DNA from 4 places in the Aneurinibacillus baijiui genome. Region 3 is predicted to be linked to each of the others. Evidence: riboswitches for the same ligand, from Rfam matches in the RefSeq annotation. Region 3 holds a riboswitch; each other region holds the start of a gene.

The links. Region 3 has a riboswitch for S-adenosylmethionine ahead of AB3351_RS14575 (sodium:solute symporter family protein). Riboswitches for the same ligand answer to the same signal wherever they lie in the genome.
Region 1: another riboswitch for S-adenosylmethionine. It lies ahead of mtnK (S-methyl-5-thioribose kinase); the one in region 3 lies ahead of AB3351_RS14575 (sodium:solute symporter family protein).
Region 2: another riboswitch for S-adenosylmethionine. It lies ahead of AB3351_RS21680 (homoserine dehydrogenase); the one in region 3 lies ahead of AB3351_RS14575 (sodium:solute symporter family protein).
Region 4: another riboswitch for S-adenosylmethionine. It lies ahead of AB3351_RS12360 (MetQ/NlpA family ABC transporter substrate-binding protein); the one in region 3 lies ahead of AB3351_RS14575 (sodium:solute symporter family protein).

What each region holds. Positions count from the first base shown of each region.
Region 1 is NZ_JBFTXJ020000008.1:95,009-99,586, reverse strand. Features, by position in the region: gene AB3351_RS15545 (DUF86 domain-containing protein) at 251-679, shown strand; gene AB3351_RS15540 (helix-turn-helix transcriptional regulator) at 779-1,438, shown strand; gene mtnK (S-methyl-5-thioribose kinase) at 1,486-2,697, opposite strand; SAM riboswitch class I at 2,780-2,887, opposite strand; gene AB3351_RS15530 (TIGR01457 family HAD-type hydrolase) at 3,052-3,843, shown strand; gene AB3351_RS15525 (phosphatidylglycerophosphatase A family protein) at 3,894-4,418, opposite strand; gene AB3351_RS15520 (SDR family oxidoreductase) at 4,475-4,578, opposite strand, start outside.
Region 2 is NZ_JBFTXJ020000018.1:48,583-53,160, forward strand. Features, by position in the region: gene speD (adenosylmethionine decarboxylase) at 1-168, opposite strand, end outside; gene AB3351_RS21675 (non-ribosomal peptide synthetase module) at 363-950, opposite strand; gene AB3351_RS21680 (homoserine dehydrogenase) at 1,200-2,501, opposite strand; SAM riboswitch class I at 2,604-2,716, opposite strand; gene AB3351_RS21685 (DUF1002 domain-containing protein) at 2,799-3,704, opposite strand; gene AB3351_RS21690 (YbjQ family protein) at 3,845-4,159, opposite strand; gene AB3351_RS21695 (putative bifunctional diguanylate cyclase/phosphodiesterase) at 4,245-4,578, opposite strand, start outside.
Region 3 is NZ_JBFTXJ020000007.1:120,083-124,660, reverse strand. Features, by position in the region: gene AB3351_RS14585 (immune inhibitor A domain-containing protein) at 1-196, shown strand, start outside; gene AB3351_RS14580 (OsmC family protein) at 245-712, opposite strand; gene AB3351_RS14575 (sodium:solute symporter family protein) at 749-2,380, opposite strand; SAM riboswitch class I at 2,509-2,611, opposite strand; gene AB3351_RS14570 (serine hydrolase domain-containing protein) at 2,788-3,930, shown strand; gene AB3351_RS14565 (DUF3870 domain-containing protein) at 4,102-4,434, shown strand.
Region 4 is NZ_JBFTXJ020000005.1:290,047-294,624, forward strand. Features, by position in the region: gene AB3351_RS12345 (PrkA family serine protein kinase) at 1-401, opposite strand, end outside; gene AB3351_RS12350 (antibiotic biosynthesis monooxygenase family protein) at 599-904, opposite strand; gene AB3351_RS12355 (DUF1273 domain-containing protein) at 1,229-1,789, opposite strand; gene AB3351_RS12360 (MetQ/NlpA family ABC transporter substrate-binding protein) at 1,902-2,705, opposite strand; SAM riboswitch class I at 2,846-2,973, opposite strand; gene AB3351_RS12365 (HAD family hydrolase) at 3,053-3,781, opposite strand; gene trmL (tRNA (uridine(34)/cytosine(34)/5-carboxymethylaminomethyluridine(34)-2'-O)-methyltransferase TrmL) at 3,803-4,267, opposite strand; gene AB3351_RS12375 (RDD family protein) at 4,376-4,578, opposite strand, start outside.

The sequences.
Region 1 (4,578 bases), on a different contig from region 3:
GTAAGTCTACCACGTTCTTTTTCTATGGCAATTATATGATAACCGCAAGTGTAGGGCAATGTCCGAACACTTTCAGTCATGGTATACTGAGGCAATAGGGGATCTCTTGCAAGGAGTGAATGAAATGGAAATGGAGAATATTATGCAGGGTGTAACCATTTTTACTCTGCTCATTTTAACATTTGTTATCACCATTGTTGCATCAAAAAGAAAAAAGAAAAAGAACGATAAATAGGAGTGGACGAATAGGATGTATCAAGTAAATGTAGAAAAAATTGAAGAACATTTAACCTATCTTGAACAGGTGCTGTTTTATATTGCTCCCGTGATACAGGATAGCGAGGAAGCTGCCGATGCTCTGACAGTGCTTGCGCTTGAACGAGCGCTGCACATTGCGCTTGAGACGGTAGCGGATGTAGGCAATTATCTGATTGATGGCTTTATTATGCGGGACCCGGGCAGCTACGAAGACATCGTTGATATTCTAGAGGACGAGACCGTCGTTGAGCCGGAGATGGCGGAATCGCTGCGTTATGTAGTAAACGCCCGCAAGATGTTGATTACTACCTATACGGATGTGGATCGGCACACAGTGAGGACCATGCTGTGTACCCATTTCTCTCATTTGCAACAGTTTCCGGTGCGTGTACGCGATTACTTGAAAAAAGAACTGCTATAATTCCGATAACATCGTCACGATAGTTTTTATATTATATTGTATAGAAATTTACTTATTTCATAAAATCAAGTACAATATAGGAGAGGAAGGTGAAGGAAGATGAACAAAGACAAATCCTCTTCTACGCGCAACCAAATTTTGCATATGCTGAAGATGAAAGGTTCAATGACGGTAGGCGATATGGCGCAAGAACTAGGCATTACCGAAATGGCTGTGCGCCGTCACCTTAATACATTAGAGCGGGATAATTTGATTGAGTCACGTCTTTTGCGTCAAGCAATGGGACGCCCAACCAATGTATATTCGCTGTCCGAGGAAGCCGACAATATGTTTCCTAAGAATTATCAGGATCTCACGTTAGAATTCCTTAATGATATTGAAGAGTTACAGGGTGCACATATGGTGGAGGCACTTTTTCGGCTTCGCCAGCAGCGCCAGGAGAGTCTATATCGTGACATTGTGCCTTCTGATAGTGACTTTGAGAAGAAGCTTGAAGCGCTTGTGAAGATGCAGAATGAAAAAGGATACATGGTTGAGCTGAAAAAGGACGAACAAACCGGTAAATATATTTTCGTCGAATCGAATTGTCCGATCTCAACAGTCGCCAAGGAATATGTATATGCATGTAATTGTGAGAAAACACTGTTTGAAAACGTGCTGAATGCGAAGGTGGAGCAGGAAGAATGCATGGCCACCGGAGGCGATAATTGCGTATATATTATTCATAAGAAAGATGGAGAAGACACGAAGCAAGCGTGAAAAGAACCGCACCGAATTAGATTCGGTGCGGTTCTTTTTTGTGTAGGCTACTTTTGTATAACTGAAGCGGAGATAAGTGAAATTAGATCGTCAATTTGCTGAAACTGCCCGCGCTTGAGAACTAGCTCTTGGCCGATGGTAAGCGCGAGCGCCTCCCCCTTCGCGCGAAGAATCGGATCGCTGATGCTCTCTAGATCAGAAACATGGGCAAGACCGATTATGCGCCGCATCATTTTGCAGCCGGCATAGCCTGCCGTATCCTGCAGTATGCTATGAAGGTATGCATCCAGGTAGCCGGGAACCTTCGCATACGGCTCATGCGCCTGCTCCGTCCATAAGGTACGGAACTCAGCTTCGAAGACCCGCCATACATCAGCGGTAGTCTCTAGCAAGTAGTTCTGATATGCATCTCTTTCCTGAGGGTCTAACGTATGCCCTTCGTGTGCGGCATAGTTTAGCAGAAGATTGGCAAGAACAGCGCCGATATCAAATCCCATTGGACCGTAGTAAGCGAATTCCGGGTCGATCACTTTGGTATCGTCTTCCGTTACCATGATGCTTCCCGTATGGAGATCTCCATGCAGAAGCGCCTGTCCCCGTGTCATGAAGCCGTCTTTGAGCTTGGCTACCTCAAGCCGCAGATCATCATTTGCCCAGATGCGCTGCACGGCGTTAGAGATAAGCGGATTGTAGGAGTTGGACGGATCATCTTGGAACGGATAGGTAAATACGAAGCTCTCTGTAATGTTGCAGAGCTCCGGATTGATGAAGGAAGCTGCTTTTCTTTTTTTCTCTACCGGCGGCATGGCCAAATCGGATGTTAGAAACAACGTTCGGGCCAGAAATGTACCAATATGTTTTGCGAAATTAGGATAGCGCTTTCTTTCAACAAGTGCTTTGCGCATAATTTGGTAGGCGGACAGGTCCTCCATGACGATTAATGCAAGCTCTGTGTCATAGTGGTAGACAATAGGAACGGACCCAGGACACAGTTCATTTTCAAGAATAAGTGCTTCACTCTCAATGCGGGCGCGATCAAGTGTAAGCGGCCAGGAATCACCGATTACGCGTACATACGGCAGCGCTTGTTTGAAGATGATGCTTTTGCCGGATGGACCTTCGTCTTTAATGTGGAAGACAAAATTTAAATTTCCATCTCCGATCTCATGACTGGTCAGTTTGGCATCCTGTGGAAAAAGACCGGGGATGCTGCGAGCATATTCAACGGCCTCTTGCTCACTAAGTGTACGGTATGACATGACGATCACTCTCCTTATTCTCACACGTTTCAAAACAAAAACCCTTCTTCGCATTCGAAAGAAGGGCGCGCATACAATCGGAACCTTATCTTTCAGAATGCAGATTCTGCAGGAGGTAGCACCTTACCGTATCGTGCGGCAGGTTGCCGGGTATCATTGGGCCAGTCCCTCAACCATCTCTTGATAAGTATATATAAGTTTCTGACTTGATTCTTTAAAATGTAGAATGCTTTATTTGATTTGTCAAGCAAATTAAAATACTCTTCTGCTTACTGGGCGCACCTGCATTGGCCTTCACTGTTGTATGATATGATCAAGAAAGTGTAGAGGAGAGGAATAAGAAGGAGGCATACGATGACACAGCGTACATATAAGGGGTATTTACTTGATCTTGATGGTACGATTTATAGGGGTGGTGAGGTGATTCCGGAGGCTGTCACATTTATTGAAGCGTTAAAGGAAAGAGAAATTCCATATCTGTATGTCACGAACAATTCATCGCTGACACCGGAAGCGCTCGCGAACAAGTTGAGTGGAATGGGACTTGATGCCAAGCCAGAGGATTTCTTCACGTCGAGTATGGCAGTGGCTGAAACTATAGAGAAGTTGGTGAGTAAGGAAAAGACCCAGGCCCCTGTCACTGTACTTGCGATTGGCGAGACAGGGCTTAGGACGGCACTAGCTGAAGCAGGATATTCTATTGTAGAGAAAGCGCCCGCTTCCTATGTAGTTGTCGGCATTGACCGGCAATTTAGTTATGAGAAAATGAAGCAGGCAACGCTTTCGATTTATGGGGGAGCCCGTTTTCTTTCGACGAACTGCGACCGCGCGATTCCGACAGAGGAAGGACTTGTGCCTGGCAATGGATCGCTTACAGCCGCCATCTCCTATGCAACAAGAACAGAGCCTTTATATGTCGGGAAGCCGGAGGAGGCCATTATTACTCTGGCGTTGGAGCGGCTTGGTCTTCAATCCGATGAGGTGCTGCTGATTGGGGATAATCTGGAGACAGACATTGCAGCCGGTGGAAACAGCGGGGTGGATACGCTTCTTGTATACAGTGGATTCAGCAAGCAAGCTGACATTGCAGGAGCAGTGGTAAAGCCGACATATACGGCGCAGAGTTTAGACGATTGGACAATATAAAGGAGAAAGGCTGCCGTATATATGCGGCAGCTTTCTTCAATTGGACGTAATTATTTTGTGCCGAAGCGGCTATGTGCCAACCGGCTGGAAGCGGCGGCTGCAATAGCGCCTACAATATCATCAAGAAACGTATGGACATTTCCAGCCTCTTCCTCCTGTGTATTATGCTCTTTTTTGCTGTTTAACTCTTTTAGAATGCCTGGTTTTACTTTATCCACGTAGCCGTAGTTTGTAAATCCGATGCTGCCGTAGACATTGACGATCGACAGAGCCAGTATTTCATCAATGCCGTACAGTCCTTCGTCTTGTTCCAGCATTTCTTGCAGCGGCTCCATTAATTGCTTTTTCTCAGCCAGAATATCAAGTTGGATGCCTGTAAGGATGGCGTTTTGAATTTCACGTTTTTCCAGCACCTTTTTAATGTTGTGTTCACAGGTATCATAGGAGAGATCAGGAAAGTATGGTTTCTGTAAATACATCACCAGCTCGACCATATGGTCCATGGTGACTCCGCGTTCTTTTAACAAACGATAAGCGGTTTCCCGCACTTTTTCATCTCGAACGGCATGTTCCATGTTGCTCATTGGCTTCGCTTCCTTTGTATGGGGATTTACGGAAATATGTGTGTTGCTTACTGTTCCCGCATTTGTTTGTATTTATTAAGGACGTCTTTTCCTCCGGTAACCTCAAGGACTGTACCGGTGATGAAGTCGGATGCCTCGCTGCAGAAGAAGG
Region 2 (4,578 bases), on a different contig from region 3:
TGCGCCCTGTGGTTCAAATTGCTTCGCTTGCACGGATAAAACCGTTGCTCCACAGGCTTCCGCAGCTTCGACGAGGTGATGCTGCAGATATTCCGCACTGTTCAATTTCTCAAAATCAACACCCCAAGTATCAATCGCAACATGTCTTCCGAAAGTAGAATATTCCATCTTCCGGTCCCCCCTCCTAGCAATTTCATGTTCAAAACTCTCGCTAGGACCTACGTCATTCACTTTATTTCGAGGAGAAACTTCCTTGAGTGAATCCTGGTTCCTATTTTGTTCACAACAAGGAGAATATATCATGTTTCTACAATTTATGCAATGCATTTTTGCTATTTCTTGGAGAATGCTTGTATAGTATTCTACGCTTCTGCTACAAATAACTGATGAGAGAGCTTCTCTAACTGACGATCGACGTCTTCTGTGGACAGATGAGCAGCAAGACGGCCATTGCGGAAATCAAGCAGTTGATCAATCTGTACCCGAAGCCATGCAATCTGGTCCTCCACTCCTCTCGCTTCAAAGAGACGCTGAAGGTCTCCTACCGTATCCCGGTATTCAAATACAAGCGATTGACTATCGCCTTTTTGCTCAATGATTTTCATTACTTTTCCTTCGTTGTAATGATAGATCATCGTATATGACGGATAGACACGGTGGACAACTGCGCTTCCTTTGAAGCGGCGTACAGCTTGTCGCATATGGTTGGCTAATTTCGCATCCCGGATGGTATAGCCGCCCTCAAAGGTATAGGTGGCACCAACCAGTTTAAAGGACAGGGGAATCAGGCGCTCCCTATCAAATAACACGATTTCTTTCTCGCCGTTCTCATACACTCGAACTTCTGATTTAAACTCTCCGGTTTGAAACATTTCGATAAAAGACTGCAGCTGTAATGTGCTTAACTCAAGGACAAGTTTCTTGTATTCGGTGGCTACTCGTTGAGCCATACAAATCTCTCCTATACATTTTTTCCTGCTGCTATTTATTATACCGAAAATCCATAACCATTCTCCAATCGCCTGTGCTATAGAAATAGAGAGTTTTTTATAGTTATAGAGAGATAAACGCTCTATATGGCGATTGATTCTTGCTGACATACGTTATATTATGAAAAATTACATTTTACTTTGTCTCGCGCACATTTTCGCCGTATTTATCCTTTCCACACAAACAAAGCACATATTCACAGCACATGATTATCGAGAAAGGGTCACACCCGCTTCTTCGATAGCGACAGCAAGGCTGTCATCGAGAATCGCACGAAGACGAAGCGAAGCCCCTACATGATCGGCAAACGCCTGCAGCACTTGTCTATCGGCTCCACTAAGTATCGCCGCGATATATGTGCCTTCTTTTGTTTGAAGTGTGTCCACTGCATGCAGAAAGCCGGCTTCCGCAGATAAGAATGAAAGAATCCGTTGCTTTGCTGAATCCTCAGCCTGCTGCGGTACTTCGTACAATGCCACCACCGATGCAACGTGCCGTACATCCTGCGCTTCTTCTTTTACCGTACGCACGTCCCGATCCGGCACAAATGTCGTTTTGCGCACGGCATTCAAAATATCCTCAACCATCGCACTTCCTGTCGGAAGCATACCTGCCCCTTTGCCTGTAAATAATAAATCGCCTACCACATCGCCGCTCACATATACCGCATTGTACTCATTCTTCACGCCAGCTAGTTGATGTCCGTATGGTACGAGTGTCGGAGCAACACGCAGGTCATAGCCGGAACCTCTCTCTTCTGCTGCTGCAAGCAGCTTGATCCGATAGCCAAGCTTTCCGTATAATTCAATCTCTTCTCCTGTAATGGACGTAATACCAATCCGCTCGCTGCCAATGGCCTGTGCATCGACACCAAAGCACAGACGTGCGATGATTTGGATTTTATTGAACGCATCATGTCCCTCCACATCAGCCGTCGGATCGGCTTCTGCAAATCCAAGCGCCTGCGCCTGCGCCAGCACATCATCATATGGTTGCTGTTCTTCTTCCATCTTGGTTAGAATGTAATTGGTCGTTCCATTTAAAATACCGTATATACGTGTAATACGGTTTGCATTCAGCAGTTGGCTGAGCACATTGAGAATCGGGATGCCGCCGCCTACGCTTGCCTCATACAGAAGGGAGACTTGCTGCGCTTCTGCCCTATCATGCAGGTGCGCACCATATGCCGCGATCAATTCCTTATTCGCGGATACGATATGGCACTTACGGCTGATCGCTTCTTCCATATAGCCAAGAGCTGGGTCAAGCCCACCCATCGCATCCACCACAATGTCAGCCCCCCTCTCCCAGATTTCTTCAATGTCTGTCGTAAGTAGATGGTGGGGCACTTCTACTTGCCGCGGCTTCTTACGATCACGCACCAATACACCTACCACTTCAAAGCGTGCGCCTGTCTGCCTCTCAATCCGTTGTGCATGTGTACGCAGAATCGTCACAATGCCGGACCCCACTGTTCCCAGCCCAAGTAGAGCAATCTTCCATGTCTTCATCTATGTTTCCTCCTCTGTTTTTTGTTTTCGCTTATGTATAATGCCATATAAAAAAACCCTCTTCCGGAGAAGAGGGTTGGATGCATAATGTACCAGGTCCTCCTCTCATCTGCCAAAGCATCAACTATGCTTTGATGGAATTAGCACCTTTCAGGCAGCGCCTGCGGTTGCTGAAGCTTCATCGGGCCATATCCCTCCGCTTCTCTAGATAAGAGTGTCTTACTGTTATTCATTTGTTTGAATTGTAAATTATCCTACCTTGTTTTCTTAGAAATGTCAAACTTAAACTCAACCTTATCATCTGAACCAGGCAAGGATCTGGTCTATGAGATTCTTTAGGAACGTGAGAATTTCCTGTACCAGTGACTTGGCTTCCGGGTTACTATTCAGAAAATCCTGTACCTGCCCTTTATAGCTAGAAATCTGATCCAATGCTTTGTTCCAGTCGATATTAAGGTCTTGAATTTTGCGCAGAATGCTTACCAGTGATTCAATTTCAGCATCAGAGAGCTGAAGGCCCATCTGATTGGCTACGTTGCGGATCATCTCACGCAATTGATCATCCGTCATATTGCCGGTTTGCTTGGCAAGCTCGGCTTTCAGACGGGTCAAAAGTTCAGCCGCCTTCTCCTTATCACCGATTTGCTCCCCGATTTTTGCGGTGGTGACCATTTCTTCATTAGCGACTTTTTTCTGATTCTCATCAATCTTGGTGCCTGTAACCGTCTCATACGCTTTCATGATACCGGTCAACGCCGCCGTGCCGGATACACGGAATGGCGCATCAATCTTTACATTCGCATCCTTTACACCAGCAGTCGCCAGTGCATTCTCATACATGGCCTTGCTGACCCAAGTTATATTGTTTGTTTCTACATGAATGCCTTGGCCCGGCTCTGCAAGCTGAATCATTGCCGATGAAAGGGCTCGGCTCCCAATTACACTTTTGCTCAACAGACCGTCAAGATATTTATGTTCCTCTTGATTCGTTACAGTAAGCTCCTGGGCATTGCTCGGCGCTCCAAAACGACTTTGAATTTGTTGTTTCTGTGTCGATGTCAAATCTTTACCGTATGTTACGATGGTATCTCCTGGCGCTGCGTCCGCATATGCGGTCGCTGTCGTTAGAAGAAAAAGAAGCAGGGCTAAAAACAGCTTCCTCACTTCCGTCACTCCTCCCCAATGAAAAAATAGCTTGTGCATTATGAATGTATTCCCCTCACGCCAGAACAGAACACGCCCGGCGCACAATGCACCTTTGGCAGCATGTGGGGGCATTCACATCTTCTGATTATAGCACAGGAAGGAAAAGAAGAAAGAACCTTATTCCTATGCAGCCCGCATCATCGAATGCGAACAGCTGTACCTGTGGCAACACACAGCATCATGCCCTCACGCAGCGTTTCAAAATCAAGGTCGACGCCGATGATCGCATTCGCTCCGAGGCGACGTGCTTTTTCTTTCATTTCCTGCATCGCAATCTCTCTTCCTTCAGCCAGCTTATTCTCATAAGCGCCGCTTCTGCCGCCCACGATGTCTGTAATACCTGCTAGAAAGTCCCGGACGACGTTTGCCCCCATAATCGCTTCGCCTGATACAATATCAAGGTACTCTTCAATTTCTTTTCCTTGCAGCGTACTGGTCGTTGTTACAATCATATTCGATCCCTCCGTATTATATAGATGGTATTCATTGGCTTCTCATTTTACTTACGTGGAAACAAAACAAAAGGTTGCGTCCACTTCAAAGACCAACGCTCCTTTTGGCTGCCTGCTGCAATTGTTTGCGCTGCTTTTCAAAATCAGCCGCAGGCATCGGCTTACTAAAATAATAGCCCTGTACTTCATCGCAATGTTGGCGCTGCAGAAAATGAAGCTGCTCTACATCTTCTACACCTTCAGCGATTACTTCAAGCCCGAGATTATGCGCCATGGAAATAATCGTTTCCACAATACTTGCATCATTTGGGTCCGTCATAATATCGCGCACAAACGACTGGTCTATTTTCAGCCGATGGATGGCGAACTTTTTTAAATAATTGAGCGAGCTATACCCTGTTCCAAAATCATCAATACTG
Region 3 (4,578 bases):
GGAGTATACAAGCGCTCGCTGGGGTACGATTGTTTCACCAGGGTTTGCAGGGGTTAGAACATTTAATGATGCACAATCGTATCTTGACTCGTCCATCCCGGATGCGGGGCGTCTGATCCCGCAGCATGGCTTGAAATTCGAAGTGACGGGAGAGGCGAAAGACAACTCAGCAGGATCAATAAGATTATTTAAGTAGTTTGGATAAGAAAAGGGGAGCCGCGATGTATGATCCGGCCCCCTTTTCTTATTTGACTTTCCAAATGATTTCCTGTTCAATGCCTGCGTCTTTGATTAAGTTGTACATCGGGCATCGTTGGTACAGCTTTTTCTTGAGTTCTTCGAGTTTTTCCTTGCCTGCTGCCTCTATTTCTATAGTAGTGCGAATCTGTTGAAAATGAGGAGAGACATCGGCTGTTCCGAACATACCGCGCCGATCTACTGTACCTTCGCTGTATAAGGAGATTGCTACAATATGCACGCCAAGTTCACGGGCAATCGTCTCAATGACAACTTGCAGACAGCCGTTATAAGCACCGAGCACATATTCGAGCGGAGTCGGCCCTTTGTTTGTACCGCCGATTTTCTCCGGCTCGTCGATGGTGAAGGCGAAGTCACGTATATGCTGTACCGTTTCAAAACCATGTACCCATTCTGTTTGGGCGCGTACTTTTCGAATCTCTTTTGTTGCGTCGTTTTCTTTGGTTGTTGTCATTATATAATTCCTCCTTACTTCTATTACTAGACTTGGTTATTGTGCCGAAGCCTTTTTAACTTCTTGTGTATACATTGCTTCCGGATCTTTAGCGGATGTGAATGTCATCAGCGTGAAGAAGGCGCTAATTACTACGATAAACAGGCACAATCCCAATAATCCTGTTTGATAGAGCCAGGAAAAAGCAAAGCTGATTATTCCTACGAATACAATACCTGTAGCGAGGCATATCCTGCCAAGTGCGCTGCGTGACGTGTGCAGGTTCCAGGTGATGCGGCCGCTATTCTCTGCAATCGTTATGAGTATGAGTGTTAGCATATTGGCGATCATGCCCGGCCATACAGGGTGTGTGTTCAAGAAAAAGCTGCTAATCTGCCAGCCGCTCAAATAATACCAGAGCAGACCGGTGAATGTACCTGCTGCCATAGATGCAAGTACAGCACGTCGTGTAGCGAGCGGCCAGAACAGCGCTGCAACGACGGGTGCGAATGTTGCGGAATTGCGTGTGACCCAGGCAAGAACGTTCCACCATGCGGATTGCTCGGCCCGCAGTGAGGCGAAGATGACCATTAGTACCGTAAGGGCTGCCAGAGACCATTTCGTATAGCGGATGTATGTCTGCTCGCTCTGTCCTGGATGGATGGCTTCCCCGACGTCTTTGCCAAGGCTTGTGGCCCCAGAGAACTGGCAGGGTGCGCCCCAGCTCAACGCACAAGCCCAGAAGCCGAGGAAGAATAAAGCGACGAGCGGTGCCGGCAGGGCCTGCATCAAATACTGTGGAATGGCAATCAACCCACGCGTCTCATCTGGAATCACGCTTGCTGCTGCCAAGCCAAAGACAACCGCTCCGATGATGAGCGGGATGCCAAGAACGGCTGCCCATAATAGGCCGCGTTTCCCTTCTTCTGGTGTACGGCATGATAGTGCCATCTGGAATGCTGCTTGTGCTAATACGACGTTGACGAGAAACGTACCGAACCAGGCTACAATCGTCTGAATGCCTGCACCCGCAGGAGAGTACATGTGCGGTTTGGCTGCCGCAAATTCCTTAAGTCCGTCAATTCCCGGATAAATAAGTACAGCCGCAAAGCCGATGACAAGCATAATATAGAAGACGATCGTATTCAGTAGCTGTGTGTAGCCGATGGCCCACATACCGCCAAATTGCAGATATGCAAACAGCAATACAGCTGTCAGTGCTACCGAAACGAGTAAGGAAATACCGGTAAATACATGGAGCGCCGAAGCGAAGGCTAACGCTGTGGCTACCGACCACATCGGGAAGGCAAAAGCGGTAATGGCACCGCCAAGCGCCCGTGCTTTGCGGCCAAAGTGATCACCGATCAATCCGGATACAGTAATGATAAGTTTTTTACGGAAAGGGGCGATCAGTAGTGTAGCGATGAGCAGTACTTGCAGCGTTTCAGCTACACCGTACCACACGGCAGATACCCCTTTGAGATAAGAGAGCTCAATAATAGAGATGAAAGAAGACCCTGAGAATAAGCCTGTAATACATACTGCTACGAATAGTGTAGTAAAATTCCTGCCGCCTACGAAATATCCGCTGCCGCCGGCTGCTTTTCTACGGGCAATTCGGCCGATGGAAATAAGAAGAACCGTATAGGCGACAGCTAAAGACACAAACCAATATCCAACCGTTGTCATTGTGTTCACACTCCTTTTTTGTATATAGGTTTACTTGGTTTAACGTTGATAAGAGTTCCATGCACTGCTTCTCGACAATAAAAAATCCTCTTCTCACAAGAGAAGAGGATGGTTGCATGCATTCGTTCCTCTTATCTGCCAGAATAAAGCTTCTGCTGGAGGTAGCACCTTGTATAAGACAGGTTGCTGAGACGTCATTGGGCCAGATCCCTCAGTCTCTCTGGATAAGAAATGATCGTGGATATGAAGTTGTGTCTAATCATAAATGTATTATTCCGATATGTCAATAAGGAATTTGTTTTTTGAAAATTACTTTCTCTGAGCATCAAATAATATGGTAATTTATAGGTTGAATAGGTGCTAGCTTAGGAGCATCTCATATTTTTATTGGGAAAAGAAAGGTGGAGATGAAGCGAGTGGATGCACGGATAAAAGAAATTATGGCTGCCCATCAAGTAATCGGCCTATCTGCGGCTGTAGTGCAAGGGCAGGATATATGCTGGCGTGGCAGCTATGGATGGGCGGATTACGACCGACGAATACCGGTAACGCATGATACGGTGTTTCGGGCAGCATCGATTTCCAAGACAATCACCGCAACCGCGCTCATGCAGCTTGTTGAGCAAGGCTTATGCGATCTTGATAGGGAGGTGGGAGAGTATGTAGGATATAAGCTGCGTAATCCTGGCTATCCTGAACACCCTGTTACGCTGCGACAATTGATGACGCATACATCTAGTTTACAGGATGTGTATGTTGATTTTGTAATCGCTTCCCGAAGTGAGAACCCGCCTATGTTGGACCTACGAGAGCTTTTACTCCCGCAAGGGCGTTATTATACGGAAGATCTCTGGGGGGCGTACCCGCCGGAAGATAACGGGCGGTTCGAATATTCGAATCTGGGCGCTATCATTCTTGCAACCATTATAGAAAAACAATCAGGCCAGCGCTTTGATCTGTATTGCCAACAACATATTTTTACACCGCTTGGCATGAAGGATACAAGCTTCGCGATTCAGGATTACCAGCAGATGGACAGGATTGCGGTCTTGTATGAATACGATGAAGAGAAGAAAGCATTCCATGCGAGTATGGATGAGTACCGGGGTATTAAGCCAGCGAGCATTGATTACAGCCGCTATGTACCCGGAACAAACGGTTCCATCTTCGGACCGCAGGGCGGTGTGCGTACGCATGCGTCCGATTTGAGCAGGTTCATGCTGGCGCATCTGCATGACGGCGCATGGAATGGTGTACGTATCTTGCAGCAGGGAACATGCAAGCAGATGCATAGTGTGCAGTGGAGCGGTCATTCAGCGGATCGTTTCTTTTGCAAATCGGGATTGAACTTTCATATTACGGAAGATCTGGTGCCGAATCGATTGCTCATCGGACATGCAGGAGATGCATACGGGCTTCTCTCTGGTATGTATTTTGACAAGGAGGCAAAACGAGGTGTGATTTATCTTATGAATGGACTTATCCAGCGAAAAGGCGGGGCTTTTTTTACGGCGGAAGAAGAAATCTGTCGAACACTGTATACCAAATAGAAAGAAAATATAGACAAATAATCCGAATTGTATTATTTACAAAATACATTATTTTCTGTTAAAATTAAGCCTAGAACTAGTCGCCGCTATGCAGGAAGCCGGTCGTCTGAAGCGTTCCTTTGGACATCCCGGGGAGCCTGGCCGTATAGCGGAGAAATGAGGACTTCTGTGCTGTATGATGCCGATTCTATCTATATCGTAGGCGATGCGCAATCGTCGATTAACAATCCGATCACCCAGCAGTATAATGCGTTTTTTATTGGGCTGGTGATTGATTGCCGCAGCGATAAGATTATTGACGCGGGCTGTTCATCTACCATTCCGCTTACATCTGATTTTGTGCGCTCAATCTTTGTAGGGCGCACGATATGGGAGACAGAAGCGATGGCAGGTGAGATTCGCCGCCGTTATCACGGTTCATCACAGAAGGCATTAATTGTGGCTTATAAGGATGCGCAGAAGAAGTATAAAGCAATTAAGACGAATACAGAGTCTGTATCGTAAGAGTGATGCATATCTGTACAACTGAATAGTAGGCGCTGCTTTATTTATCCGTATGCATACATACACGTAAATAAAACCCAGCAGATGATGAGTGCGATAGACGTCGCGGTGCTTTTCATTTGCTGGGTTTTTTGTATTGAGAAT
Region 4 (4,578 bases), on a different contig from region 3:
ATTGCGTACACTGCGCCTTCTTCTGTGCGTGTAAACTGTTCAAGCCCCCGCTTCAGCATGGTCACAATCGTTGATTTACCACCACTCACCGGACCCATTAGCAATAGAATTCTTTTTCGCACATCCAGGCGCATCGCTGAAGAGTGAAAATATTCTTCCACCAGCTTCTCAATTGCCCGATCCAATCCGTACATTTCCCGGCTAAAAAATTTGTAGCTTTTGCTTCCATCCTCATTATGTTCAATCCCGGCATGCTTGATCATGTTATACACCCGGGAGTGTGCGGTCTGAGCAACGTGCGGATTTTGTCTTACAATCTCAAGGTACTCGGCGAATGTCCCTTCCCATACGAGCTGTTCTTCACGTGCACGGTATTCTGCAATCCGCTTTAGGATATCCATCGGGCACTCCTCTCCTTTTCTTCGTTCAGAATGATCAGTCATGGGATGCATTTTTACTATCCTATTCGGTGGATGCAGATGACATGCTAAATATCTGACCGCTTTACGTTAATGAAGCAGCGCCGCATCTTTCACTCTTCATAAAAACAGGGCTAAAACGTGTGTATATCACACATTTCAGCCCTGTTTTTATGTCTTTACTTGTCGTATGTAGCTCCATGCATGACTTCAAACACTTCAAGCTTAGAGCCTGTAGCTGGATTATTGTCAGAGGAGTGGGAATGTGCCTGCCGGAAGCTATCGCTCTCAGTCCAAGCTTTGAACGATTCTTCGCTATCCCACTTTGTATAGACGACCTGCTTGTCCCCATCTGTTGCACTCAAGAACTGAAATTCAAGGCAGCCAGGAACATTAGCCATTCGCTCCGCACTTTTGCCGAACATTTCTCCCATACGACCTTTCATCGCTTCAGGAACTTGCAATACATTCATGACAACGTACATACAATGCACCTCCATAAAGTATCAATCTCTCTCACTATAGCAAATCATCTCGACATTTTCCAATCACAAGCGTACAAACTTTGTCAAGATTACCGTATGCCCATATGTTCCCATCATATAGTGGATCAGGTATAATAAAAGGGAAATTTACACTTGGGAGAGGGGATATGAACGATGGGTATGGTGATTGTTTTAGTAGTGACGGGCTTGGTGCTTGGCGCAATTTTCACTGCAGGATACAATGAGGACAAAACGTGGGGTCTGTAATACTTCGTTGATAAGGTAAAGCGCTGCCAGTCTGTATTGGCAGCGCTTTTTAAACGGTTACACACCGAATTCATTTTCCTGTTCTTCTTCTACTACCATCTGCAGGTCATACGCAGCAATCGCCGCATAGCAATATTCGCCCAACTCGCTCCGCCTTTTTGCTTCCGCTACGATATATTGAGGAGATCCTTCATTTTCTTCATCATACACTGCGAGCAAGCCATCTGAATTATCAAGAAGAAATGCATTTTTCGCCTTGAATTGCCACGCTCCTTCATACGGACGCTTGGTGATACTGGTGACAAAGTCCGCTTCCCCAAGCAGATTTCTATAGTATGTCTGCTTCTCTTCCTGCCACTTGCTCTCCTGTTCAAGAAATGGCGTAAGAACCGCAAGCTTCAGAGAAGGATACATCTCCTTCAATTCAAGCACGACTTCCGCTGCCCATAATTCAACTCCAAGCTGGCCGCTTATAATCATCCATTCGGCTCCATCCTCAATATAAGAGACAAGGCGCTTGCGAATCGCCTTTTTAATATAGCCAATCCCAGGATGCTTCGTATCAAAAATCCCCAATTCATGGGGTTTGTATCCTGTAATTACGATTCGTCTTAGCACTCAGCTTCCCCCCTCCTGCTTATCTTACCTCTCTTTTAATTGTTGTACCAGTATGGCTTGCCGCATTAAAAAAGACAGAGAGCACACCTGCTCTCTGTCGTATCTTCACGTATTAAAATACCGGAATTACCGAGCCTTTATACTTCTCGTCGATGAATTTTTTCACATCTTCAGATTTAAGTACTTGCAGAAGTTTTTTGATTTCTTCTCGATTTTCGTCGCCTTCTTTTACTGCCACGATGTTAGCGAACGTTTTGGCTGCCTCGGAATCTTTTTTCTCCATCGCTAATGCTTGATCAAATGTCAAGCCGCCTTCCATCGCATAGTTTCCGTTAATTATGGCATAATCCACTTCACCGATTGCACGCGGCAGAAGAGAGGCCTGCATTTCTTTGATTTGAATATTATGCGGATTTTCTACAATATCCTGCTTGGTCAGACTGTTAAGGTCTTTACCGGCTGTAAGTGTAATCCAGCCTTTTGATTCGATCAGCTTAAGTGCACGTGCACCGTTCGATACATCATCCGGAATCGCTACGACAGCACCGTTTTTCGGCTGTGCAGCTTTTTCTTTACCCGGATATAACCCCATCGGCTCTAGGTGAATACCGTCCAATGCTTTAATATGTGTACCGTGCTTCTTATTGAACTCATCAAGGTACGGCACTGTCTGGAAGTAGTTGGCTGCTACTTGCTTTTCTTCTAGGGCTGTATTCGGCAGAACGTAATCGTCGAATACTCTCACTTCCATCTCCACACCTTGTTCCTTTAGCTTATCTTTCACATGATCAAGAATTTCCGCATGTGGAACCGCGCTTGCGCCTACGACAATTTTCTTTTTATCCTCACCGCCGCCGCACGCTGCAAGCATGCTGACTACGAACAGCAGCATAACAGATATAAACCATTTTTTCATCGTCTATTCCCTCTTCTTCATGTAGTGTAGTTGATGTCTAAGGCTGCTCGTCACTGCGTAATGTGTACGGGCCCAGTACACATCACACAAAAAAACCTCTCAAGACAGACAAGAGAGGTTTGGTTATACGTTCATGCATACTCTTATCTGCCAAGACACCATGATCCAACGTGTCTTGCTGGAATTAGCACAGCCTTCTTCTTACGCATAAGAAGAATTCCGCTGCCGGGTTTCATCGGGCCAGTCCCTCCACCTCTCTCGATAAGCGAGATCACTATATAGTTGTACTGAGAAGTATATTACGCATCTTTTGCAAGATTGTCAATTACTTTTTTTATAAATCAGTTTTATTTATCCGTCAAAAAAATCCCTGTACCCGCCGCAAGCTGTTCGTATAATTCTTTCAAGGTACCGCTCGCATCTACGCGATGCTGCGGAACTCCTCGGTCGATCTTATAATCTTCCACGAGGAACGTCTTCAAACCAACCTCTGCAGCTACCATGTCCTGCTGCATATCATTTCCAACCATAATCGTATCTTCTGGTCGCACACCGATCCGCTCACAAATTTCTAAGAAGTATTTTGGATTCGGCTTGCAATAACGTGCCTCTTCAAAAACAGTAACATGCTCAAAGTCATCTTCTACAAGTCCGGCCCACTTCATTCGTTCGCGAATAGCCATACCCGGAAATACGGGATTGGTTGCAACAACCATGCGATAGCCGCGCTTCTTTGCTTCCTCCACTACCTTTAGTGCATAGGGGTGCGGTTCAATTTCTTCTTTTAACAAAGGAAATTCTTCTGCATAAAACGTATCAAATAACGGCCAGATTACATTCTCCTCTACCCCGCATGTTGAAAAGAAATGCTCACGAAATATCTCTTCGTTGGTACGGTCTGGGCCATCGTCTTTCATCATTTGTTTAGTTGCATCCCATACAGATTTAATCAGTTGTTCTGGTTGAACAATATGGGCTGTATATTCCCCCAGCCGTTTCATATAGCGATTCATGAACGCCTCGGTATCAAGCGTTAACAGCGTTCCATCCAAATCAAAAAATATGGCTCGTTCCACTATGCAACACTCTCCTCTTTATTATTTCATTCCTGGATAACCAACCTGACGCAGCGCTTCATATAGAATAACCGCCGCCGTATTGGATAGATTCAATGAACGCGTTGCATCTCCCATCGGAATACGGATAATCTGTCCAGGATATTGCGCTAGAATATCTTCAGGAATTCCTGTTGTTTCTTTACCGAAAATAAAAAAATCACCATCCCTATACTCTGCGTCGGAATGGTACTGATCCCCGCTTGTCTCGATAAAGAAAAAACGTCCATCAGGGTGCTTTGCCGCAAACTCAGCAAAGGACTGATAATATGTAAGATCAACCGCATGCCAATAATCAAGCCCTGCCCGCTTTAAGTACTTATCATCTGTCGAGAACCCCAGCGGTTCAATTAGGTGTAAGCGGGTACGGGTTGCCGCGCATGTACGGGCAACATTCCCCGTATTAGCCGGGATCAATGGCTCATGAAGCACAATGTTAAACGCCATCCTTTTGTTCACCTCAGTTTCTATCATAGCACAAAAACAAGATGGAATATAAACGAAAAAGAAGAGCCGCAGCTTGATTGCGACTCTTCCACCAACCCTTTTTATACACTACTTTGTCTTAATAACAACCGTATCTGCCATCTTATCATGCCAGCCTTGCTTGCGCTTATCAAAGCCGGCCCAGATATAGCCCAATAGCAGGACAATGGCAGAAACAATCTTTCCGATCGTCTCCCGCAGAACGATGGCGCCCCAGCCAGCTATACTGCCGCTCGTACGCACTACTCGTACACCGACGACCATCTTGCCCA